Sulfolobus islandicus Y.N.15.51: one gene and its partners. The protein of the gene in region 3 binds, or shares a complex with, the protein of the main gene of each other region. Links are inferred from orthologs where the notes say so. Each region holds a gene or a part of one and is shown on either strand. Other genes may lie near its edges.

The links.
Region 1: the proteins of YN1551_RS05455 (region 3) and YN1551_RS13320 are in contact, whole or in part, in a crystal structure (PDB 2QMU), measured with the Saccharolobus solfataricus proteins. The link is inferred for Sulfolobus islandicus Y.N.15.51 from one-to-one orthologs. Residues at the interface, in WP_009988771.1 of Saccharolobus solfataricus: Trp33, Pro65, Glu66, Gln148, Val151, Asp152, Val154, Ser155, Lys156, Ala159, Leu160, Tyr163, Arg164, Lys167, Ile180, Ile181, Pro182, Val183, Ser184, Leu186, His187, Ile189, Asn190, Asp192, Ser193; in WP_231918336.1 of Saccharolobus solfataricus: Met1, Leu2, Arg4, Leu5, Tyr6, Lys8, Leu9, Pro10, Ile106, Lys108, Lys109, Glu110, Lys111.
Region 2: the proteins of YN1551_RS05455 (region 3) and YN1551_RS08260 are in contact, whole or in part, in a crystal structure (PDB 3CW2), measured with the Saccharolobus solfataricus proteins. The link is inferred for Sulfolobus islandicus Y.N.15.51 from one-to-one orthologs. Residues at the interface, in WP_009988771.1 of Saccharolobus solfataricus: Asp222, Lys225, Pro226, Gly227, Thr228, Gln229, Phe230, Asn231, Leu233, Lys234, Gly235, Leu259, Phe273, Thr274, Lys275, Tyr300, Leu301, Asp302, Pro303, Ser304, Leu305, Lys307; in WP_009989173.1 of Saccharolobus solfataricus: Val185, Arg186, Thr187, Asn188, Glu189, Pro190, Leu191, Gly192, Val193, Glu194, Ile196, Lys197, Ile200, Ser201, Leu204, Ile217, Lys218, Ile219, Tyr220, Thr221, Ile222, Gly223, Ala224, Pro225, Tyr227.

What each region holds. Positions count from the first base shown.
Region 1 is NC_012623.1:2,456,602-2,463,848, forward strand. Bases 1,707-4,432 are described here. They hold YN1551_RS13320 (translation initiation factor IF-2 subunit beta), read left to right. Parts: upstream 1,707-2,736; coding sequence 2,737-3,129; downstream 3,130-4,432. Other genes in these bases: YN1551_RS13315 (tRNA (N(6)-L-threonylcarbamoyladenosine(37)-C(2))-methylthiotransferase), read right to left, coding at 1,707-2,665; YN1551_RS13325 (DUF424 domain-containing protein), read left to right, coding at 3,126-3,422; YN1551_RS13330 (60S ribosomal export protein NMD3), read left to right, coding at 3,428-4,141; rnhB (ribonuclease HII), read left to right, coding at 4,138-4,432. Outside these bases: YN1551_RS13305 (translation initiation factor aIF-1A), read right to left, coding at 1-123; YN1551_RS13310 (thiolase family protein), read right to left, coding at 171-1,385; more of YN1551_RS13315, read right to left, coding at 1,400-1,706; more of rnhB, read left to right, coding at 4,433-4,776; YN1551_RS13340 (TGS domain-containing protein), read left to right, coding at 4,770-5,825; YN1551_RS13345 (type II secretion system F family protein), read left to right, coding at 5,875-7,247. UniProt on the Methanocaldococcus jannaschii protein: eIF-2 functions in the early steps of protein synthesis by forming a ternary complex with GTP and initiator tRNA.
Region 2 is NC_012623.1:1,482,769-1,490,069, reverse strand. Bases 2,887-5,666 are described here. They hold YN1551_RS08260 (translation initiation factor IF-2 subunit alpha), read right to left. Parts: upstream 4,787-5,666; coding sequence 3,986-4,786; downstream 2,887-3,985. Other genes in these bases: YN1551_RS08245 (hypothetical protein), read right to left, coding at 5,270-5,666; YN1551_RS08250 (50S ribosomal protein L44e), read right to left, coding at 4,986-5,273; YN1551_RS08255 (30S ribosomal protein S27e), read right to left, coding at 4,789-4,986; YN1551_RS08265 (RNA-protein complex protein Nop10), read right to left, coding at 3,819-3,989; YN1551_RS08270 (STT3 domain-containing protein), read left to right, coding at 2,887-3,829. In the rest of the region: YN1551_RS17975 (hypothetical protein), read right to left, coding at 1-1,435; more of YN1551_RS08270, read left to right, coding at 1,535-2,886; more of YN1551_RS08245, read right to left, coding at 5,667-5,725; DNA primase small subunit PriS, read right to left, coding at 5,715-6,707; YN1551_RS08235 (DNA polymerase sliding clamp), read right to left, coding at 6,673-7,301. UniProt on the Methanocaldococcus jannaschii protein: eIF-2 functions in the early steps of protein synthesis by forming a ternary complex with GTP and initiator tRNA.
Region 3 is NC_012623.1:996,614-1,003,979, reverse strand. The notes cover bases 1,455-4,299. They hold YN1551_RS05455 (translation initiation factor IF-2 subunit gamma), read right to left. Parts: upstream 3,579-4,299; coding sequence 2,331-3,578; downstream 1,455-2,330. Other genes in these bases: YN1551_RS05450 (30S ribosomal protein S6e), read right to left, coding at 3,587-4,231; YN1551_RS05460 (PIN domain-containing protein), read right to left, coding at 1,930-2,352; YN1551_RS05465 (DNA-directed RNA polymerase), read right to left, coding at 1,455-1,926. In the rest of the region: YN1551_RS05480 (2,3-bisphosphoglycerate-independent phosphoglycerate mutase), read left to right, coding at 1-583; YN1551_RS05475 (GTP-dependent dephospho-CoA kinase family protein), read right to left, coding at 668-1,204; transcription elongation factor subunit Spt4, read right to left, coding at 1,177-1,377; more of YN1551_RS05465, read right to left, coding at 1,384-1,454; YN1551_RS05445 (CbiX/SirB N-terminal domain-containing protein), read left to right, coding at 4,309-4,695; YN1551_RS05440 (30S ribosomal protein S15), read right to left, coding at 4,692-5,150; YN1551_RS05435 (methionine synthase), read right to left, coding at 5,174-6,172; YN1551_RS05430 (uroporphyrinogen decarboxylase/cobalamine-independent methonine synthase family protein), read right to left, coding at 6,165-7,151; pcn (proliferating cell nuclear antigen (pcna)), read right to left, coding at 7,154-7,366. UniProt on the Methanocaldococcus jannaschii protein: eIF-2 functions in the early steps of protein synthesis by forming a ternary complex with GTP and initiator tRNA.

The DNA of each region.
Region 1 (7,247 bases), 1.5 Mb from region 3 along the record:
CATACACAATACTACTAAATGATCTCCACCTAACATTTTCTTAACTACGCATATAGTCTGTCCCTCTTCAGGCTTTGGTACATCTCTACTGGGCGCTTCCTGCGCTCTATCTTTCTTAGGCAACTTATTTATTCACCTACAATAGTCTATTGTTATATATGCATAAAAAATTACTTCATCTCTCTCAAGAGCTCGATAGCGACCGCAGTTGATCCTCCAATTCCATGGCAGATACTAGCTATTCCTCTTGCTCCACGCATTTTAGATAATACGTTTAAGAGCGTTACAATAATTCTGGCGCCACTTGCACCTATTGGATGACCTAACGCTATAGCCCCTCCAAAAACGTTAAGTCTATCATAAGGTATTCCCAAGTACCTATTTACTAGAACATTATTTACAGCGAATGCCTCGTTATTCTCAAAATAATCGAAATGATTTATATCAATATTTAATTTGTTTAATAATTTTTTAATAGCAAAGATCGGCGCCTCGGTAAACCTCCAACTCTCTATACCCACCCAACTATATCCTAGAATTCGGGCTATAGGTTCTATTTTGAGTTCCTTAATTGCTTTTTCACTCATTAATACCAACGCCGTCGCACCATCAGATATTTGTGACGAATTCCCAGCGGTGTGTGGGCCACCATCGGTAAACGCTGGAGGTAAAGTTGAAAGCTTATCTAAGCTGGTGTCAGCTCTTATACCCTCATCGACATTAACTACTTTTCCATCAGTTTTAATCTCAACGATTTCTGACTTAAAGTATCCATTAACTGTGGCCTTATGAGCCCTAAGATGACTTTGATAAGCAACTTCATCCAACTCTTTTCTTGAAATATTATGAGCTTTTGCAACCATATCAGCCTCTTGTCCCATTACTTTCTGCAAGAATGGATCGGTTAATCCATCGTATAACATAGTATCAATAAGCTCAATACTTCTATTCATTAACATTTTCACACCCCACCTAATATCAGATTTTATTGTAAACATTGCTTGACTCATACTTTCCGTCCCTCCTGCAACTATTATATCAGCATCTCCAGATTTGATCATCTGTGAAGCTGTAATTATGCTCATCATCCCCGAAGAGCAAACCATATCTACGGAAAATCCATCTATTTCGTATGGAATTCCAGCTCTAATCGCGCACTGTCTGGCTATATCTTGGCCATGTCCAGCTCTTAAGACGTTTCCCATAATTGCAATGTCTACCTTACTTGGTTCTACATAAGCTCTCCTTAGCGCCTCCCTAATTACTATTGAACCTAGATCCACCGGGGATAGATTTTTTAAAGTACCGCCAAACTTTCCAATGGGCGTTCTAACAGCTGATGCGATATATACACTTTCCGGCATACTGAATATACATTCATTCATTGGGTTTAAATTTTTTAAGCAAAAACTCCACGCAAGTCATAAAATGATGCTTCAGTTATTTTAACATTATACCACTTTCCTAGTTCTACATTTTCAGACCTGATCACGACTGGAATATAATTCATCAATCTTCCTACTACAGATCCTTTACGACCTAATTCTGTTGTAATAACTCTGCTAGTACTTCCCACGTATTCTAAATGGATAGATAACGCGATATCCTCATATAGTTTATTAGCTATTTGAATTCTCTTTTTCTTTACACTATCTGGAACTTGGGGCATTGATGCACTTCTAGTATTTGGCCTGATGGAGTACATTGCTAAATGTATTCTTTCAAATCTTAATTCCTTCATAAGCAATAGGGTATTATTAAATGCATCTTCATCTTCTCCAGGATGACCTATAATTATATCAGTAGTTATATTGGCAAATGGTATTTTACTTCTTATTTCACTTACCAACTCTTTATATTCGTCTATTGTATATTTCCTATTCATTAGCTTTAATACTCTATCATCTCCACTTTGGACTGGTAAATGGATAAACTTATACACCTTAGGGTTTCTCATGACTTCGATTAAATTATCTATTATTCTCATAGCCTGTTCTGGCGTCATCATGCCAATTCTTATCATAAAGTCTCCATCAATTTCCGTTACTTTATTTACTACATCAACTAAACTTATAGATCCTCCTAGATCTAACCCATAAGCTGCAGTATCTTGACCAGTTAATTCTATTTCTTTAGCACCAGCTTTTACAGCATCTCTCGCAGCATTAACTATTTCCCTTAATGGATAGCTCCTCAATTTCCTCCTTGCTAGTTTAGTTATGCAGAAGCTGCAATTTCCTGCACATCCATCAGCTACTGGAATTATTGCAATTTTTCCATCGAAAGTTCTAGGAGTTATAAGTGCTCTATCGCCCTCAAGGACAATTTTACGCTCCTCTGATTTAATTACATCGATTATTCTTTCAACTGATTGTGGACCTATTAATGACGCATTTGGAGCTATGGAAAGTACTGTAGCTGGTTCTGCACTACTCATACATCCTGCTACCACTAATTTTTTTGATAACGTGTTTAATTCCTTAATTCTTTGTTTCATTCTCTCTTCAGTTTCTAACCTTACTGCGCAAGTATTGAGTATAATTATATCTGCGTTCTCAGGGTTTTCTACAAAATTATAACCCTCACTTTTAAGCAACGTCATCATTACGTAAGTATCTGCCCTATTTAATGCACACCCATATGTCTCAACGTAGATGGTTTTCATTTTCTTCAGTAGTATTTTAAACCCTATGTGCTTATAGATTTAATGTGAGTTCAGAAAAAGAATACGTGGAAATGCTTGATAGACTATACTCAAAATTACCTGAAAAGGGCCGTAAGGAAGGTACACAAGCACTACCTAATCTAATAATATTCAATATAGGAAATACTACCATGATTAGAAACTTTGCGGAATATTGCGATAGAATTAGAAGAGAAGATAAAATATGTATGAAATACTTGCTAAAGGAATTGGCTGCACCTGGTAATGTGGACGATAAAGGTGAACTTATAATTCAAGGAAAATTCTCCTCACAAGTAATAAATACCTTAATGGAAAGATTTTTGAAGGCATATGTTGAATGTAGTACTTGTAAAAGCCTAGACACTGTACTAAAGAAGGAGAAGAAGAGCTGGTATATAGTCTGTCTAGCGTGTGGAGCTCAAACACCAGTGAAGCCTCTATGAAAGTGTTTCTAAATATAATTAGAGCACAAGGCATGACACTGGTAAATATATGTCAAGAGGAACTATTAGGGAAAGTATTCAGAGAAGGGGAAATAATACTCAATGTTAGTGAGAAGTTTTACGGAGGAGAGTCCGTAGAATTAGATTATGCCCTTTCATTGATCGATGAGGCTACAGTTATGAGCATTGTAGGGAATTACGCGGTAGAAGAGGCAATAAGGAGAGGGTTAGTTCACAAGGATTCTGTCATCAATGTAGCTGGTGTAAAATTCGCTCAAGTTTATAATGTGTGAAACTTATGTCAGGGAAGTTCTGTGTGCTATGCGGAAAGCAAAATGTTGAGCTAATAGACTCACTCTGTGCTGACTGCTATGTAAAATCTAAAAAACTGATAGAAGTACCTAAAAGGATAACCGGAAAGTATTGCAAGATCTGTGGTGCACAATGGATTAAGGGAAAGTGGATAAGGACTTCAGCAATATCTCTATCTTCAGTCGTGGAGGATATTATAATAAGAGAACTGGGGAATAAGATAGACATTGATAAAAACGTAGAGGAGTTCGCATTTGATATAAAGAGCATATGGAAGGATCCAAGTGGTAATTCCTTTGCTACTATTGAATTTAGAGGGAACGTAAGAGGTAAGCCCTTTTCCCAAGAGGCGATAATTAGTTTAGAAATGGAAAGGACATTATGTGACTCGTGCTTTAGGAAAAAGACACGATATTATGAGGCCATAGTTCAACTGAGGAGTAAAGGTAAGATTGGGATTGACGATAAGAAGAGAGTGTTCTTCGAATCCTTTTTCTCTACAAGCATAGTGGATAATATTTCTGATGTTATTGAGGGTAGAGAGGGTGTGGATTATTATTTTATGAGTAAAAGTGTTGCAAGAAAGCTTGTATCGATGATATCTTCTATTGTTGACGTTGAAGTTAATGAGAGTTATCAGAATGAAAAGATGAAAAACGGTAAAAGGGAGGCAAAACTAGTTATTTCATTGAGGATATGAGAATAGGTATAGACGAAGCAGGTCGTGGAGCCTTAATAGGTCCAATGATAGTTGCAGGTGTAGCTATCAGTGATTCAAAGCTAAAATTCCTTAAAGGCATTGGAGTAAAGGATAGTAAGCAATTAACTAGGGAGAGAAGGGAGAAATTGTTCGATATTATTGCCATTACCGTAGATGCTTTCACAGTAGTTAAAGTTTTTCCTTACGAAATAGATAATTACAATTTGAACGATCTCACATATGATGCAGTGTCTAAGATAATTCTATCACTTTCGGTTTTCAATCCTGAAATAGTAACAGTTGATAAAGTGGGAGAAGAGAAGCCTGTTATAGAGCTCATCAGAAAGCTAGGTTATAAGTCAAATGTAGTTCACAAGGCGGATGTCTTATTTGTTGAAGCAAGTGCAGCAAGCATTATTGCTAAAGTAATAAGGGATAATTATATTGATGAGTTGAAAAAAGTTTACGGTGATTTCGGGAGTGGATACCCTGCTGATCCTAGAACAATAAAGTGGCTTAAGTCCTTTTATGAGAAGAACCCAAATCCACCTCCCATTGTCAGAAGATCATGGAAAATTTTACGTTCTACTGCTCCACTATATTATATAAGTAAAGAGGGTAGAAGACTATGGTAACGAATTTACCCGCTGAAGCCAAGGCTAAATGGCTAAAGGTGATGGACGCAAAGACACCAGAGGAGAAATTCCAAGCTTTGCAGGAATTTCTTAAAGAAGTTCCTAAACATAAGGGAACCGAAAATCTGGTATATTGGGCTAAGAGGCGAATGGCCGAATTAAGAGAAGAAATGGAGGTAAGAAAGAGCAAGAAAAGCGGAGGTTTTTCGTTATTTGTTGAGAAAGAGGGTGCGGGTCAAGCGATTTTGATAGGAGATTTGCTCCTAAGATCCTTAATAATGAAAAAACTTACCAACGTAAAACAAGAATTCAACGAGTTACCAGTGCCTGGCATGGTTAAATATGAGGATGTTCAAATACAGTTGGTTAACCCACCTAAGAGTCTTCCGCTCACTAAGACAATAGGTCTAATAAGGAATGCGGATGAGGTAATTATTGTTGTAAACAATAAGGAAGAACTATCCTTTATGAGGAATATTTTGGAGGAGAATAATATCTTATTGAGAAAACCTAAGGGGAAGGTTATAATAGAGAGAACAAGGTATGGAATCTCTGGAATTAGGATAGTAAATTTAGGTAAACTGGTGGACGTCGATGAAAAAGCCGTAAGGGATTATATAGAGAGTTTTGGGATTAAATCAGCAATAGTGAAGATCATAGGTGAGGTTGCCTTAGATGATATAGAGAAATCCATGTTCGAAGCAGTTAGCTATAAGCCTACAGTAGTAATCTCTAAGGAAAGGTTTGATACTGGCGAGTTACCAATATTGAGTATTGATCATATAGATAAGTTACCTAAGCTTCTGTTTGAGATGTTAGAGGTGATCAGAATTTACACTAAGGAGCCTGGGGAAGAATCAACTAAGGATCCTTTGATACTTAAAAAAGGTTCCACTGTTCTAGACGTAGCAAGGAAACTACATTCATCACTGGCTGAAAATTTTAGATATGCCAGGGTTTGGGGAAGGTCGGTAAAGTTCCAGGGACAGAAAGTAGGTTCCTCACATGTTCTAGAAGATAAAGACATAGTTGAGATCCATGCAAAGTAGAATTTTCTATATAAATTTAAGTATAGGTTTATGAGAAAGTAACAATAGAATGAGTATATTTAATAGGCGTAATAACAAACAATCTCTCAACAATCAAGGCCCATCTAAAATTGAATTATTATTTTACAATTCCAGTATTATCAATGGTTTAGTTAAAAGCGTGGATATGAAAATCAAAAAAGCTGGTATAAGTCAAGATCCTCGCTTATTTGCATCTAGGCTATTTCTTGCTCTGATACTTTCAATTGCCATTTCAGCGCTATTAATAGCGTTTTCTATTAGGTTCTTTGAGCTATATAGATTGACATTGCTTACAAAATATTTGGCAGGGTTTTTAACATTGATAATATTCGGTGTAATAATACCGCCTGTTGTTTATTTGATGCAAATTCTTCAATTATCTCAATCAACTGAGAATAGAAGAATAGGTCTTGATAGTGAAGCTCCAGCATTCGCTGCAGTATTTAACGTTTTCTTAAGATCTGGTCTAAGTGCAAGATACGTTTTCGACTACTTATCTAAATCCACAGCAATGCGCTACGCTAGTCAAATCGCCTCATATGTCAATAAGAGAGTTAAATATCTAGGAGAAGGTGTAGAAAGCGCAATAGTGGAATCATTAAACTATTCACCTTCGAAAGTATTTAATGAGTTTTTAATAACTTACGTTACTGCTGTAAGAACCGGAGCTCCAGTTCTAGATACAATGGAAGCTAAGACTAAAGATATTCTAAAGAATATAGAAACTTTAGCTTCTACTGCAGCAGAAAACTTGTCCGGAATTGCTGAGGGTTTTGTAATTTGGCTTTCCTCCGGTTTCATAACATTCTTTCTGGTTTTATTGTTACAAGCAATATTTCCATCTCTCTTTGGTTCAGTCCCATTTCCTATAATGGCTATTTTCGCAATAATTATGATACCATTGATAAATCTACTATTCATATGGGTTGTAGATCAAACCCAATTTAGATTTCCAGAGAGGTCATTAAAAGCGTACAAGGTATTTTATATTACCTTCCCCTTAGGGATAGTTATATCATTTATCGTACTATATTTAATAAAGGACCCAATTCCTCTTCTTTTATACCTACTATTTTTGAATGGTGGTGTACAGCAAATACCATTATCCGTGTCAACATTTACAATAGGTCTATTAATAGCTGTCATACCTCCAGCAGTAATTGCAATTAGGGAATTGAGGGAAGGTACAGGATATGACGTCTATGTCGTTTCTTTTCTAAGGGCTGTTGCTGAGGGGCTTAGAGCCGGGTTAAATCCAGCTACTGTAGTTAAAAACTTAAAGGATTCCCCGGAAATGGGAAAGTTCAGAGATATACTGAATACCATTTACGCTTATTCTCTGTTAGGTGTCCCTATAAAGGACGCCTTTAAGATAGCCTCAGAGAGAATATTGGACTTTTC
Region 2 (7,301 bases), 480 kb from region 3 along the record:
TAGAATAATTAATCTGCATAGAAATTTCAGAAGAAAGCAGTAGTAACTCCCAACTTAAGTACTTCTCGTATTTCTCGTCTGTAGTAAAGTTCTTCACTATTTCACTCAATAACTTATTAAGACCGTAATCGTAGCCTACTTGTTGCAAATACATATTAGCATAATTGTTCCCATATATTTCAGTAAATGCCTCGTGATTAAAAACCCAATCTGGTGGGGTTTCTATCATGTGATTTTGAATAAAAAAATTCAGTTTAAAGAGTTTCAAATTTCCATTATAGATAATATATATCTGCGGACAAATTATTATATATCCAGGTGACCAATATCTATCAACATAATAGCTTCCCACTTTAATACTATCATAAGTATATAAGCTAATATTGAAAGTTTTTGGAGAAATACTAGTTTCCTTCAAATCTAGAGTGAAATTAAAATATCTCTCTTCTGTTGCATATACCTTACTGCCGTTAAGTAAAATGAAGGTTATTGGGGATGAACCATTATAAACATTTACTTTTAAAGAAAGATAAACTAAATAATTATAAAAAATATAGCCATAAAACTCTGGATTAACTTTAGGTGGATAAGATGGAGTAAGGACATAAGAGTAATTGCCTATCTGATGCTTTACTGAATTTGCAGATAAATGAAGAATTAGGGGAATACTTAAGCTTTGATTATACACCACATAACCTGAAATAACGTTTGGAGAAACTCCCCAAGGTTTTACGGTTATTCGAGTACTAAGAGATCCATCATAGTAGTAGTGAGAGTTATTAACAACTATATACTTATTCAAATTAAATGTAGCAGTATAGTAATAGTAAGATTCGTTCTGAGATATATTTCCTCCAAAATGCCATTCAATATTAGTAAAGTTCCAACTAGCATAGCTCTGAATAGAAAATGAATCCGTAGTAATAAATGAGAAGCTAGTGTTAACTTTATCACTTGGAGGGTAAGAGGTATAAAAGGGAGAAGCATATACATCTGAAATGTTTAGGTAGATTTCTGTGACATTAGGTTGTTCTGATATATTATCATAATAGTAGGGATTTAGAAAGTATACGGAATAATTTTTTGTTATAGTATAATTAGAAAAGAAACCTGCTAAATTTGCTACCCTCCAATAAGCTTCTGGAGTTACCTGACTGGCATTAAGCTTTAAAATATCGATAATCTGTCCTAGAATTGGCTTTCCAGATATGTTATAAATGAAAAGGGGTTGCAAGTTGCCAGAAGTTAATGATGAGTAATTAGTGCTCACTGGAAAACTTTCGGCATATTTTATAGGATTAAAATCGTAGATAGGCCCAGGTAAGAAGGAAGGATAGAACGTGGAAAACATAAACGGCATATAGAGAAAGGAGTAGATAACAAGAACGTTAATTACTATAATCCCTAAAAATGCAAATGCGCTGCTCCTTATCATATGAAGTTAGAGCTTTATTTTTAAAATGATTCTCTGTAAACTAAAACTGTATGCTTGGAATAAGTTTAATAAATGTATAATACTTAATACACTACAGCCATGCAGTCAGTTAAGGGACTAAGAAGAGATTTACGGAAGACATCATTCATAGATTTACCCCTAATAGTAGGTCTTTCATTAGTTTCGATATTAATTAGAAGCCTAAGTGCTAATTGGCCTTTAGCAGTTAACGAATTCGATCCTTGGTATCTTTTCTATAATGCATTATTGATAGCTCAAGTTCATGGAAATTGGTACGCAGTACCTCCAGACGTATTAGGTTGGTTACCATGGGGATACTTCATTGAATTGGGGAATACTATAGGTTTGCCCTTCTTAGTAGCATTAGCCTCTTTGCCCTTCTATGGAACTTACGGAGCAAACGCAGTATATACGGTGGCAATATTTTCTGATATTTTGTTAGCTGGACTAGGAGTTGTAGCATCATATCTTTCGATAGAGTCCATAACTAATAGCAGATTAGCTGGTTATATGGCAGCTGCAATAATCGCAGTTTCTCCTGCGTTAACATATAAGAACTTGTTAGGTGGTCTTCCTAAGACATCCTGGGGTGCAGTGTTTATCCTATTTGCAATTTTCCTCTTTAATCAAGGCTTAAAGAAGAAGAACATCTGGTATGGTGTACCCGCAGGTTTTGTGTTATTTTTAGCCGAGATCTCTTGGGGAGGTTATACATATATTGACTTAAGTTTGCTCGTAGCAGCGTTCTTACTAATTTTACTGAATAGAAATGATGAGACTACTGCAAACTTGTACACAATAATGGTAGTTGTAACTTCATTTCTAACTTCATTAGCCCCAAATAATATAGGTTTCATGTCTGGGTTAGCACACGGCCTATCATTACTCTTAATTTCAGCAGTTCTTTATTTAGACTTATATCTAACTAAAACGCTACCTAAAGAAATCGTAGATTCAAGAAATCTAATAGTAATTGCAGTACTAATTTTCATATTCACCATAGGATTATCTGGGTTATCAATACTAAGACCTACATCAGCGCCAATACCATCAAGGTATTACGCTATAATAAACCCGTTTTATCAAGTTACAATACCGATAGATAAGACAGTAGCAGAGTATATTCCCCAGCCGATAACTGCAATGATACAAGATTTCGGAATAGCACTATTTTTGTCAGTCATAGGGATGTATTACTTGATAAGAAAAGGAAACCTAGTAGGTTTATGGTTATTGGTATTGGGAGTTGCTAGCATATTTGGCACATCACAACAGCCCTACCTATTTAACTATACAGCCTATATGGTAGCTGCCTTAGGAGGTTTAGGAGTTTATTACATTGCAGATAACCTACTAAAGGGAGTGAAAAATGGAAACAGCAGCAAAATTTTAGTAGGCTTTTTCTTAGCTATTGTAGGAATATCCTTAGTAGCAGATGCTGGATTGGCAACACTAGCGAGCAATGAACCTCCGGCAATAACCAATGCTGCTACAAGCTTCTTAACAACTAACTACTCTTGGGTATCTGCAGCAAATTGGATAAGAACCCATTCACCACAACACGCGTTTGTATTATCCTGGTGGGATTATGGGTATTGGCTGGAGGTCCTGACAAATAGGAGCGTTATAGATGAAAATAATACGCTTAATGGTACACAAATTAAACTAATGGCAGAAATGTTCTTGAACAATGAAACTTTCGCAGCGAATGTCCTAGAAAAATATTTCCACCTGTATCCTTATGGTAGTCCAAACTATACTATACCAGTTTATATAGTGGCATATGATGCTGTTACGCTAGTATATTCTGGTAATCAAGCCCAATGGTACGTAGGATACCCACCTAGTTTACCTAATGCGTTCTTTGGATATACAACAAGTTTAGGAGATATTGGAAAGGCTATGGGAGCAATGACAACAATAGCTGGATATCCTCTAGAAGAATACATAAACCTAACCGAATTAAATAATACAATAACACAAATAATTAATACCTATGCAACTACTAATCCAACTATTGCCCAAGCATTAGCTTCACAAGTTTCACAAGCTGAACCATTTGCATGGACCCCTAAAGCATATAACTCACTTATAGTCCAAATGTTCATTGAGAGTCTGTATCAAATAGGATACGGACAACCAATAGCTCCATTCACAACACAAATAATTCCTAGCAGTTCTGGATATATTATAACGGGATCTCCATTACCACGTGTTCAACTAATGTATTTCCAACCTGCATATATAGCACTATTCCCGGTAGGAAATGGAGGTGCTGGAGGAGTTCCATACACTACTTACATAATGGTCATGGTATACCAGTTTACACAGCCCGGTGTTATACTAAAACCTACAGTAGTAATTAACAGTTAAGCTTTACTCCTTTTTTTAATTCAATCCTATATTTTACGTATTTATCTTCTGGAGAAAATCTAGATGGATGAGGAATCATAGTCTTAGAGCCGCATACAGGACAAATATCTTTAAAAGTATAGGTGTTATCTTTGGGACATTTCTTCATTTTCCACTTCATTTCTTGACCACGCTTATATCTACGTTTTCCTCTTTTCCTATCTTAATTAAATTAGATATAATCTGGTTTAGTGCCTCTGAGGCGTCTTTTGGATTAGTTCCTACTACATCAACTCTATACCTAGGGGCACCAATAGTATATATCTTAACATTTAATATACTCTCGTAGTCTTGTTCTATATTTTCTAAGGCTTTAGACATTACCTCTTTAATTTTTTGAACTCCTAAGGGCTCACTAGTCTTGACTGTTATAAGTCCAGACATTTTCACTTTCTTTTCTTCTGTATGCTTTGCTGCTTCTTCCAGTAATGGTTTAATCCAGATTTCCGGAACTCCTGCATCAATTAGTATTTTTTCTCCCTCTTTAACGGCCCTCTCAATTGCTGAAATAGGGTCACCATACTTAGCCTCTAATTTCCACGCTACTTGCTCCCACGCATCTTTCTCACTTAATTTTAGTTGTTGAGATACCAGTTCCAAAATTTTATCTAATCTTTGAATTTTCTTCCATTGCAGATTCTTCTTTCTTCTCTCGTCATCAGTAACCTTCTTTAATGATACATCTACAGTACCTTTTCTCCTATCAACCCTAATTACCTTTACTACAACTTTCCTATTTTCCTTTAAAACATCTCTTATGTTCTTAACCCACTTACTACTTACTTCACTCCAAGGTAAAAAGGCTTGTAAACCACCATATTCATCTAAGGTAACGTAACTACCATAATCAAAAACTTGTTTTACAGTTGCGATTAAAATTTCCCCTTCTGAGGGGAGTCTGCTTCTACTGTAAATCATCTTTAACCCATTATTCTAACTACTTCTCCAACTATTTTTGCTTTACCACCAACAGAGTAGACCAACTCAGTCCCACAACTTAAACATCTAACTGGAAATGTAGAGTGACTAAATATTGTTTGCTCGTTACCACAATTTGGACACTTTATTCGAAGGAATCTGCTTTTTGGTTCTGGTATTAGGATTCTTAATTTCTTCATTACTTAGCCACCTCTACTAATTCTAACTTCTTTACTCTAATTCCCTCTTTTACTATAGTATAACCACACTTAGAACACTTCAATACTAATGTTTGTTTCTTTGTAACTTTTGCAAATCTCTTCTGTTCTGGTTTTCTTTTACTTCCATATCCAATATTCTTTCTCTCATATCTTCTCTGTCCTTCTGCTAGATTCCTTCTCTTACCGCTCTTATATAGTGACACAGAATGATCTGTATGAGTCTTACACTTTGGACAATATGTACTAATGACCTTAGGGACTTTCATAACTGTTCTTCAATATCTATTTTATAGGGAGTTAAATAACTTGCTATTATTAATGGTACGGCTTCTCTCATAGGTAAAACTAAAACATCTCCTTCATCAACCTTATGGTTATTATAAATTAGTGGTTTCTGCACTATGCAATAGATCTTGTCATTATAAATTATATATCTGCCAATTAACAACTCAACATAAAATTGCTTTAATGACTTAAAAATATTAAAAATAAATTCATCAAATCCCTTGCTAACCTTTCCCTCTAGGATCTTCGACAATCTAAGCTCAAATAACGATTCAGCCAGTTCTGAAAGAAGTTTCAATTCCCCCTTTCTGATTTCGGCACTAGCGAAAGTTTTAGACTTTTTAATAAGAGTCATGTATTTGATTATCTCCTCTAGCTTAATTTCAGTAATTTCTTCCTCTGATAACTCCTTTCTGACCAATTCATCTAACATAAGCTTTTACCTCCCCCAAATTCTTCAAATGTAGGTAAATCCCAATACTAGATTCAATCTTAATTGGTACTCCCCTATTTAACTTAATATTCCTGCTTAAAACTTCAGTTTCTATACTAATATAGGGCAAAAATATTGTATAGCCCGTAAAGGGAGACAAAGCCTCGTTAAACTCAAAATCATCTAAATTAGTTACCTCTTTTACAATCAATCCGGATTTTCCATGTAATGAATTTGGGATCCTAATTAGCCTCTTAACGTCAATGGTAACTTGCCCATCGATAGTAACCCCATTTATACCGCGATTTTTTCTCCCCACCCATCCTGGAGCGCTTTCACTCCCACCAGGATAGCTTGGAACGCCTACACCCATAACGTATTCAGCAATTTCCTTTCTTTCATCAGAATCTAAAAGTGCACAATCGCCATAGCAGTCAACTTGCACGTGAAAACCTCTATTTCCAGAAAAGTAAACCTTAGGTTTTAATCCGAAATCATCCTCAAGAATCTCAACCAAATTTCTAGCCTCTTCTAAACCCCTTTTTATACACTCACTTGTCATCTCAACATACTCTAAAGTCTCCACGTTATCTCTCTCACATTTCTCAGAAGTAATGGCATTACCACAAACGGGGCAAAACCTAATCGATCTTAGTTTACATATGTGATCGGCATCTATATCAAACAACAAATCTGACCCCATCCAAGCCTTCTCTTCCATGTCTCTAGCACTTGGTAATTGATATCTTGCAGAGGAGTAAAATAGATGAAGTGGCAAATTTCTGTTAACTAGGTAGTCCCTTAATTCCTCACTGGAAGAGAAGGAGAGATGCCTTATGTACGTGTCTGAGCCAAAAGGTTGGAGGGCAAACTCCCTTAATTCCATGTCATTTGGCAATCCCAATTCCGCGTTTAAATAATAGTTCCTAAAAAAACTCTTAATTAAATTACTCTGCCCTTGGTGCAATGTAAAAGTCCCCATATCCTTCTTGCGGTAATTTAAATCTAAGTTTCAAAGGTATTTGAGAACCGAAATATAATTCCATTGAATCGGAAGCTCTTCTCATTTTAGTGGTCTTCACAACGTATTCCATTCCATAACTACTATTGACATCTGCACCCGAAGCTTCTAATAACGTCCCACTATCCGTTGACAACTCTACTCTTGAGGTGGCGAGGTCCCCAAAAACTTCAAAATAAAGTTTATTCTCCCTGGAATATATATTCAAAACTTCACCTAAATCAGATAATTCATCAATTATGTCCGCAAAAGTTACAGTAAGTAGTTGTGCCTTAAATGGAAACTCTAAATTAACTGAAGGTGGCTGTGTAGTTTCAACTTGAATTAATGGAAGTTCAAAAGATCTAATGAATTCTCCATCAAAAGTAAGTGTTAACCTGGATTCGTTCGAAGAGAGTATTAATGTATCGTCCTTTAACACGCGTTTTAGCACATCATTTACGTCTTCTAACTTAAAACCTATTATTTCCTTATCTTGATTAACTTCAAATCCCTCAAAGTAACTTGACGGTAAAAATACGTCTAGAAAAACTACTCTTGAAGGGTCAATCCCAC
Region 3 (7,366 bases):
GCCGGCTAATATAGTATTGTTAAGAGGAGCTGCGCATTATATTAAGTTGCCATCATTTTCAAGCTATACTAAGCTTAAAGCTGCTGCTGTTTCAGCTACAGCACTTATAAAAGGGATATGTAGAGAACTTGGTATGAACGTTGTAACACCAGTAGGCGCCACTGGAGGTATAGATACTGATTATAATGCTAAAGCTAAAGCGGCAATAGAACTATTAAAGGAGAATGATTTCGTTTTTCTACATATTAAGGCTACTGACGCTGCATCACATGATGGGCTAGTAGAAGAAAAAGTAAAGGCGATTGAGAGGATAGATAAAGTGGTAGGAACTATTGTGGACAATGTTGGAAGAGATAATCTAATATTGATGTTTACTGGAGATCATGCGACCCCAGTGGAGGTTAAAGAACATTCAGGAGATCCAGTTCCAATACTTCTCTACGTGCCTTATCCAATTATTAATGATAATGCCAGAGATTTTAACGAGAAGGAGGCTAGAAAGGGAAGTCTAAGAATAAGAGGATTGGACGTAACAAATATATTGCTAAACTACTCTAATAGAGCAGAAAAATATGGTGCGTGATGACGCTCGGAAGGACGGATTTAAAAATGAAGATCCTGCGCAGGGCTGATTAAAGTAGAATTTGCTCTCCAATATGAAAGAGAGTTAACATTCTTTAACTACGGCTTTTTCTAATATGTCTCTTACTCTCCACCTTATCATCTCGTTTACTATAATTACAACCGCTCCCGCATTAGGTTGCCCATAAATAACTATATCACCATTATCTGCACTCAATGTGACCGGAATAACAAGTAAGTCCTCTTCTCCATTTACAAAAACTACTCCACCATCCCTATCTTTTAGGATGTTCTCCATAATTTCAAATATTTCAAATCGAATTTTCCCCGCCTCATTGGTTACCCTATATTCCTTATTCTTTACAATAGTCCTTTGTGGTATAGATCTCTTGGTTTTTCCATCTATAACTTCTAAGAAGGGGATTATACCATTTTCTTCTAATACTCTGCTTACGTAATCCCCTACAGTTATAACCTTGAAACCTTGTTGTATCGATTTAGATACAAAATCTAAAAAGAGTTTGTTATTTGTAAAAAGAATACCATATGGTCTAGAAAGTTCTTTCCTTAAATTATCAAAAGCAAAACATAGGTTTACTTTATTATTATCGCGTATTTCCATGGTTTTGGGGCCTCAGTTATTTTAGCTACTTCAGACTCTGAATCAATGATAATAATCATACCATCCCACTCTTCTGTAAAACTACTGCTGCCACATACTGGACATGTTTCCTTGTCAGTCTCTACTAATGCCTTACAGTTTTTACATGCTTTAAAAACTGATTTCTTAGCCATTCACACTCACTTCTTAGCTTGTGTTATCCACTCTAACTTGCCCAAGTAGGGTTGTCTCATAGTTAAAGCGATTCTAGGCAATCTACCTGTTACCGTAGACGCTACGCTTATCACTCTTGCTCTTACTTTGTCACCCTTTTGTATTACTTTCTTAGATTTCTCACCGAATATTATACCTCTTACATTGTCATATTTTAGTGTATCATCTGTTATTTGGGAAATGTGAACGAGGCCATCCATCGGTCCTAAGTTAACGAACACACCATAGTTATCAACTTGTAAAACCTCACCCTCAACTACTTCTTGTACAACTGGTACATAGGTTATCATATCAAACTCGACCTCATGATAAGTAGCACCATCACCAAATACTAATATCCCTTCCTCACTGGTTTTCACATTTAATATAGCTAAAACTAGACCTAAATCCTTAAGGATCTTTTCTTGATATTGTTGTCTTAGTTCATTTAAAGCGATCTCATTTAATGGTTTACCAAACTCATTGGGTGGGATCCTCACAATGCTACGTGCTTTAATAAGTTTATACATACGTTAGATAGGATATAAGGATTTTATAATTTTACTCCTATTTTGAAGAAATAAAACTCCTATCCCCTTTTTAATTGCATTATTTTTTAATTGCTTATCATTAGTAAATATAAACATGTTATATCTAAGAGCAGTCCTTATCAACGCCTCATCTGTAGGTAAATCGTCATAATCATTTATTAAATTCCATGAGTTTTTATATACTTCCAAATATTTCCTGGCTATTCTGATTCTGGATGTAATAATAAATCTTTCTTTATTCTTTTCAAATAAAATATCTAACTCTTTTAATACTGCGGAATGAATAAAAAAGGCCGGTTTATAATCTAGAAATTCCAATACCTTATTAAATGGATCTAAACCATCGTATACATATAATAAAATATTAGTATCAATCAGTACTTTTAGATCTCTATTAACCCCCATCCTATCATTCTCCACCTACCAGCTATTTGTCTACTTATAACAGTTCTAATATTGTTAGACCATACTGCCACGGGTCTTCTTAACTCCACTTCAATCTCATCCTTCTTTACAGAAGTAACTATCCCTAAAGTCGTAGAGGAACCTACAGATAACATCAATGTTTCCTTAGCTCTTATGGCATCTACCTTTAACATCTCCTTAGCTCCAACTACACGTTCCAAGAGATTATATTTTATTCTGATATTCCATAAAACTGGAACCTTAGCATCAGCCAAGGTTACAATACTTCCAAGCAAATTATCAGCCTTAGTCAATGAGGGATCCAAATATGTACCTATTGCTACTAAACCTCCTGGTTTAGCCTCCTTAAATTCCTCATCTCCAAATCTTATGGATGAAATCTTTGTGAAAATAGGTTCATAAGACACTTTACCTTGTTTTTCTACTCTTAAACCAGGTAATACTTTTATTTCTTGATCAACCTTAAATAAGCCTTGTACAATGCTACCACCTATCACGCCACCCTTCAGCTCATTAAATTGGGTACCGGGCTTATTAACGTCAAAACTCCTTATTACAAGCATAACAGGTTGTTGTGAGAAATCCCTATAAGGAGTCTTTATATACTCCTCTATGCCTTCTATTAGAGTATCTATATTAATCTTATGAAGCGCGCTTACTGGAATTATAGGTGCATTTTCGGCCCAAGTTCCCTTTGTAAACTGCTTTATTTGCTTATACTGCGACAATGCTTCCTCTTTGGAGACTACGTCGACCTTATTTTGAACTATAATTAGATTTTTCACTCGTATTATACCTAGTGCTACGAAATGTTCTCTAGTTTGGGGCTGGGGAAAAGGTTCATTTGCAGCAACAACAAGAATTGCACCATCCATTAACGCTGCTCCAGATAGCATTGTAGCCATTAGAACCTCATGGCCAGGGGCATCAATAAAGGAAACTCTTCTCAAGAACCTGGGCTCCTCATCCGATCCACAAGATTTACATGAGGGTTCGGTTACATATGCATCTGGTTTTTTACAACTCTCACAAATGCCTATATTAGTCTCCGCGTAACCTAATTTTATCGTCATACCTCTTTTTAGTTCTTCAGAATGTTTTGAAGTCCAAATTCCCGTTATAGCTTGAACTAGTGTTGTCTTACCGTGATCTACATGTCCAACTACACCTATATTAACTTCTGGTTGAGCTTTAGGCCATGCCAAAAACTGCTTCACCTTACTATTATGGTATTAATTTGAACTATTTCTTGGCTAATGGTATTTCCTCTTATAGTTTTTCTTCTTCTTTCTCCATCTTCATTCGGGTAGAATCCAGGAGGCCCACTTAGCAATATTTTACGCTTAGCCGCTCCAGTAACATCAAATCGCATTGGGAATCCAGAATTATCTGATCCTCCAGTTATCTTTAACTTAACTGGTAATCCAATCAGTTGATTAGCTTCAAATGTATCACCTATTTTTAGACCAACTAGATTTGTAGCCTTGTCTTGATCAATACTTATTTGTAACGTCTTAGTCCTATATGCAATGGCTTCAAAATCTTCTGCTCCAAACTTCTCTGCCATTGTTTTACTTATCCATACTTCGTTATCTGGTACATTGTTATCTACTTCAACCTTAAAATGGCTTTTTACCTTTACCTTTTTATCCCCTTCTTGTTTGGTTATTTCTAATGTAATGAGCGTATCAATATTTAATAATTGTTTAGTTTTCTCATTAACTTTAGCCTGGGGTACCGCTTTTCCTTCCTTTTCTCCAGCTATAGATTTTATTTGGTCATTTGCCTTTACTTTAACCTTTATTCTTTTAGGCTCTACAGATTGTGGATCTGAAATGACAATTTTGAAGTCCGGCATTTAACAATGCCACCTTTTGTGTGGTATACTTAAAACAAATATATAAAATCGCATCACCATAAGTTACATGAGAAACGTTGTTAGGAGTTTTATTAGTTTTACATGGTAGCAAGATACCAGAATGGAAAGATGTTGGAATTAAGTACGCAGAATATTTATCTAGATATTTTAATTTAGTAGAATTCGGCTTCTTAGAGTTTAATAAACCTACGTTAAGCGAGGCACTAAGTAATCTTCTAGCTAAGGGAGCTAATAAGATAGTAGTAGTTCCATTATTATTTGCAACTGGAACTCATTTCAAAAGAGATATCCCAAGGCTACTAGGTATAGATGGTGACGAAAAGAAAATACAATACATGGGAAAGGAAATTGAAATAATAATAGCCGATCCTTTGGGATTTGATGAGAAAATTGGAGAAGTGTTAGTTAAAAGGGTTAACGAAACTTACAACAAAAACTATTAACTTGCGCCAGCTACTAGTAGTTCTGCCTTTGCAGGATCATAAGCCCATTCTTGTGGAAGCTTTCCAACGCTCTTATAATATGTAGCTAAACGTCTGATCTTTGACTCAACCTCTTCTAATCCTTTCTTGGCTGTCTTATCACGTGGATACTCATTGATATGTCTTCTTATATTTACTGCTTTCCTTATTAGATTGAACAGATCCTCAGGTATTTGAGGAGCTAAACCTCTTTCTTCTAATATTTGAGTAACTTTTTTCCCAACTATTTGCCTAACTAAAGGAATTCCATATTGATCCCTTAATATTATCCCTATCATAGATGGAGTATAACCTCTTTTCACTAATTCTTCTACCAGCATTTCAACTTCTTCTCTGGTTAGCCTCACCCATTTGGGCGCTCCAGCTCTAGCAGGTCTTATTGAATGTGATTTCCCTTTAGCCCTTCTCTTGTTCATCTATACTCACCAAATTACTACTTTTAATCTACACTATATCCTTTCCTTTTAAGTTCTTCTCTTACAACCTTTGTTCCCTCTACCATTGATACCAGTTTTTGATAGGCTATTTTTCTAGAAAGCAATTTCAATCCACAGTCTGGATTTATCCACACCTTCTCTGGTGTGAAATATTCTAAAATTTTTCTTATATCATTAGCGACTTCCTCAGATGTCTCGATCCTTCTATTATGCACATCTATTACTCCAGCTCCAAGTTCCTTATCGAAACCATATCTCTTCAAAAGCTCTAAAGGCTTATAGTTGTAAATTTTAAATGCGAAATTTATCTGATCAACCTTAAGCTCGTTCAAGTATGGTGCAACAAAGCTATATTCACCATAACATATGTGCATAACCAACTTAGCGTTTACACCTTTTACAGCTTCATTTACTGCTTCCACTCCCCAACTTACATCCTCCCTTCTAGTGTGTAAGGCTGGCTCATCAATTTGTATTATTTTAGCTCCAGCTTCTACCAAGTTCTTGATTTCTTGATTTATCGCTTTCGCTAGATCAAAAACTAAGTCCTTTTTATTCTTATAGTATTCATTATAGGACCATTCAGCTATAGTGTAAGGACCAGTTATTGTTATTTTCAAGTTATCAGTATAAGAGACAGATTTTGCAAAAGTAAACTCGTCAACTAGCATTGGTTTCTTGTACTCAATTTTACTAACAACAGAAGGCTTTCTGTAATATGCCGTTCCCCACACTCTTACTGGACCATAGAACTTAAATCCTTTTATTCTCTCAGCGAAAAATTCAACCATCTCATCCCTTCTAACTTCGCCATCTGTAGGAACATCAACTCCTGCATTATAGTGATCTTTAAGCACTGCTATTACAGCATCGCTAAAGGCCTCTTGTAAGTCCTCGTCGCTTATTTTACCTGCCTTATGGAGTCTTATGGATTCTCTTAACCATTTAGGCCTAGGATAGCTTCCAATAACAGTTGTAGGAAGTAAAGGTAACTTACTCATTACTCTCCACCTTTTCTAATTTCTTTAAAAGTTTTAGTTTCTTTACAACAACAACCTCGGGTATAAAGTCAAATAAGGTATTATTGCCTATAATCAAATCACTTACACCTTTTCGCTTAACTGAGTTATAAACTCTAATAATTGTACTTATCTTTTCCATCTTAGTGTTCCTAGCATTTAGTATACCTAAGTATACTTTCCTAGAAGGGAAATACGTATATACTCTCCCAAGCTTCTTCAAATTTTCTATTACATCTATACCGAAATAGTCTACTGGTAAGGAGAAGAGTATATCTAGCCTTTTTAGGTTATTAATTTCAAAATAGGTCATTAGATGCTTCTCTATTTTTACATTATCAAACATAGTTTTGTATATCTCTGGTAATTTCTCTAAAGCATCTCTCTTTATGTTACTACTAAATATTGCAGGTTCATGAATTTCTATTGCATCGACGACATTTAAAAGTTCTTGCGATAATGAATTAACAGCTGATGCGTAATCGATCATTAGGTCTATTGGATTCTTATAATACCGATTATCAGATAGTACATAGTATGTTAAAGGCCCTGGAATTACGGCTTTCAACTTAGAAGATAAACTTAATTCTTCCTTAATTTTCCTAGAGGACTCTAAATCTTGTAGGAAAAGGTTTTCCTCTCTTGTCTTTACATTTATTTTCTCCTTAATTACAGGTTGCCTATAATAGAAGTTGTTATCAAAAAACCTTTGCAAAGGACCTTTTTCAGCACCGCTAATAAAACCAAATGTTACATCAATAACATCGTCCCATCTGAATAGTCCATTGGTAGTATAGTCTAATTTAACATCTCCAGCTAGCTCAAAGAATTTCTTTACATTTTCATTAATGTACTTCTCTAGTTTCTCCTTATCTATCTTGCCCATATTATACCATGAAATTATTTTTCCCAATTTGGGATTTTTTGGAAAACTGCCCACTAAGGCTTTTTTCACATTCATTATCAAACTTTTGGAGCTAATAAATAAGTAACTTTCCCTCCTCCCTCCATATTAAAGGATAACTGAAGAGGCTTCTGGTCACCAAATGCTATCTTGACGAAATCTGAAAGTTTAGTTAATGACAAGACATCATCCAGATATTCTCCAGAATATGAGTTCTTGGAGTTCTTAGAGAATTCTAAATCTTGAAGACCACCAGTATCTTTAGAAAATTC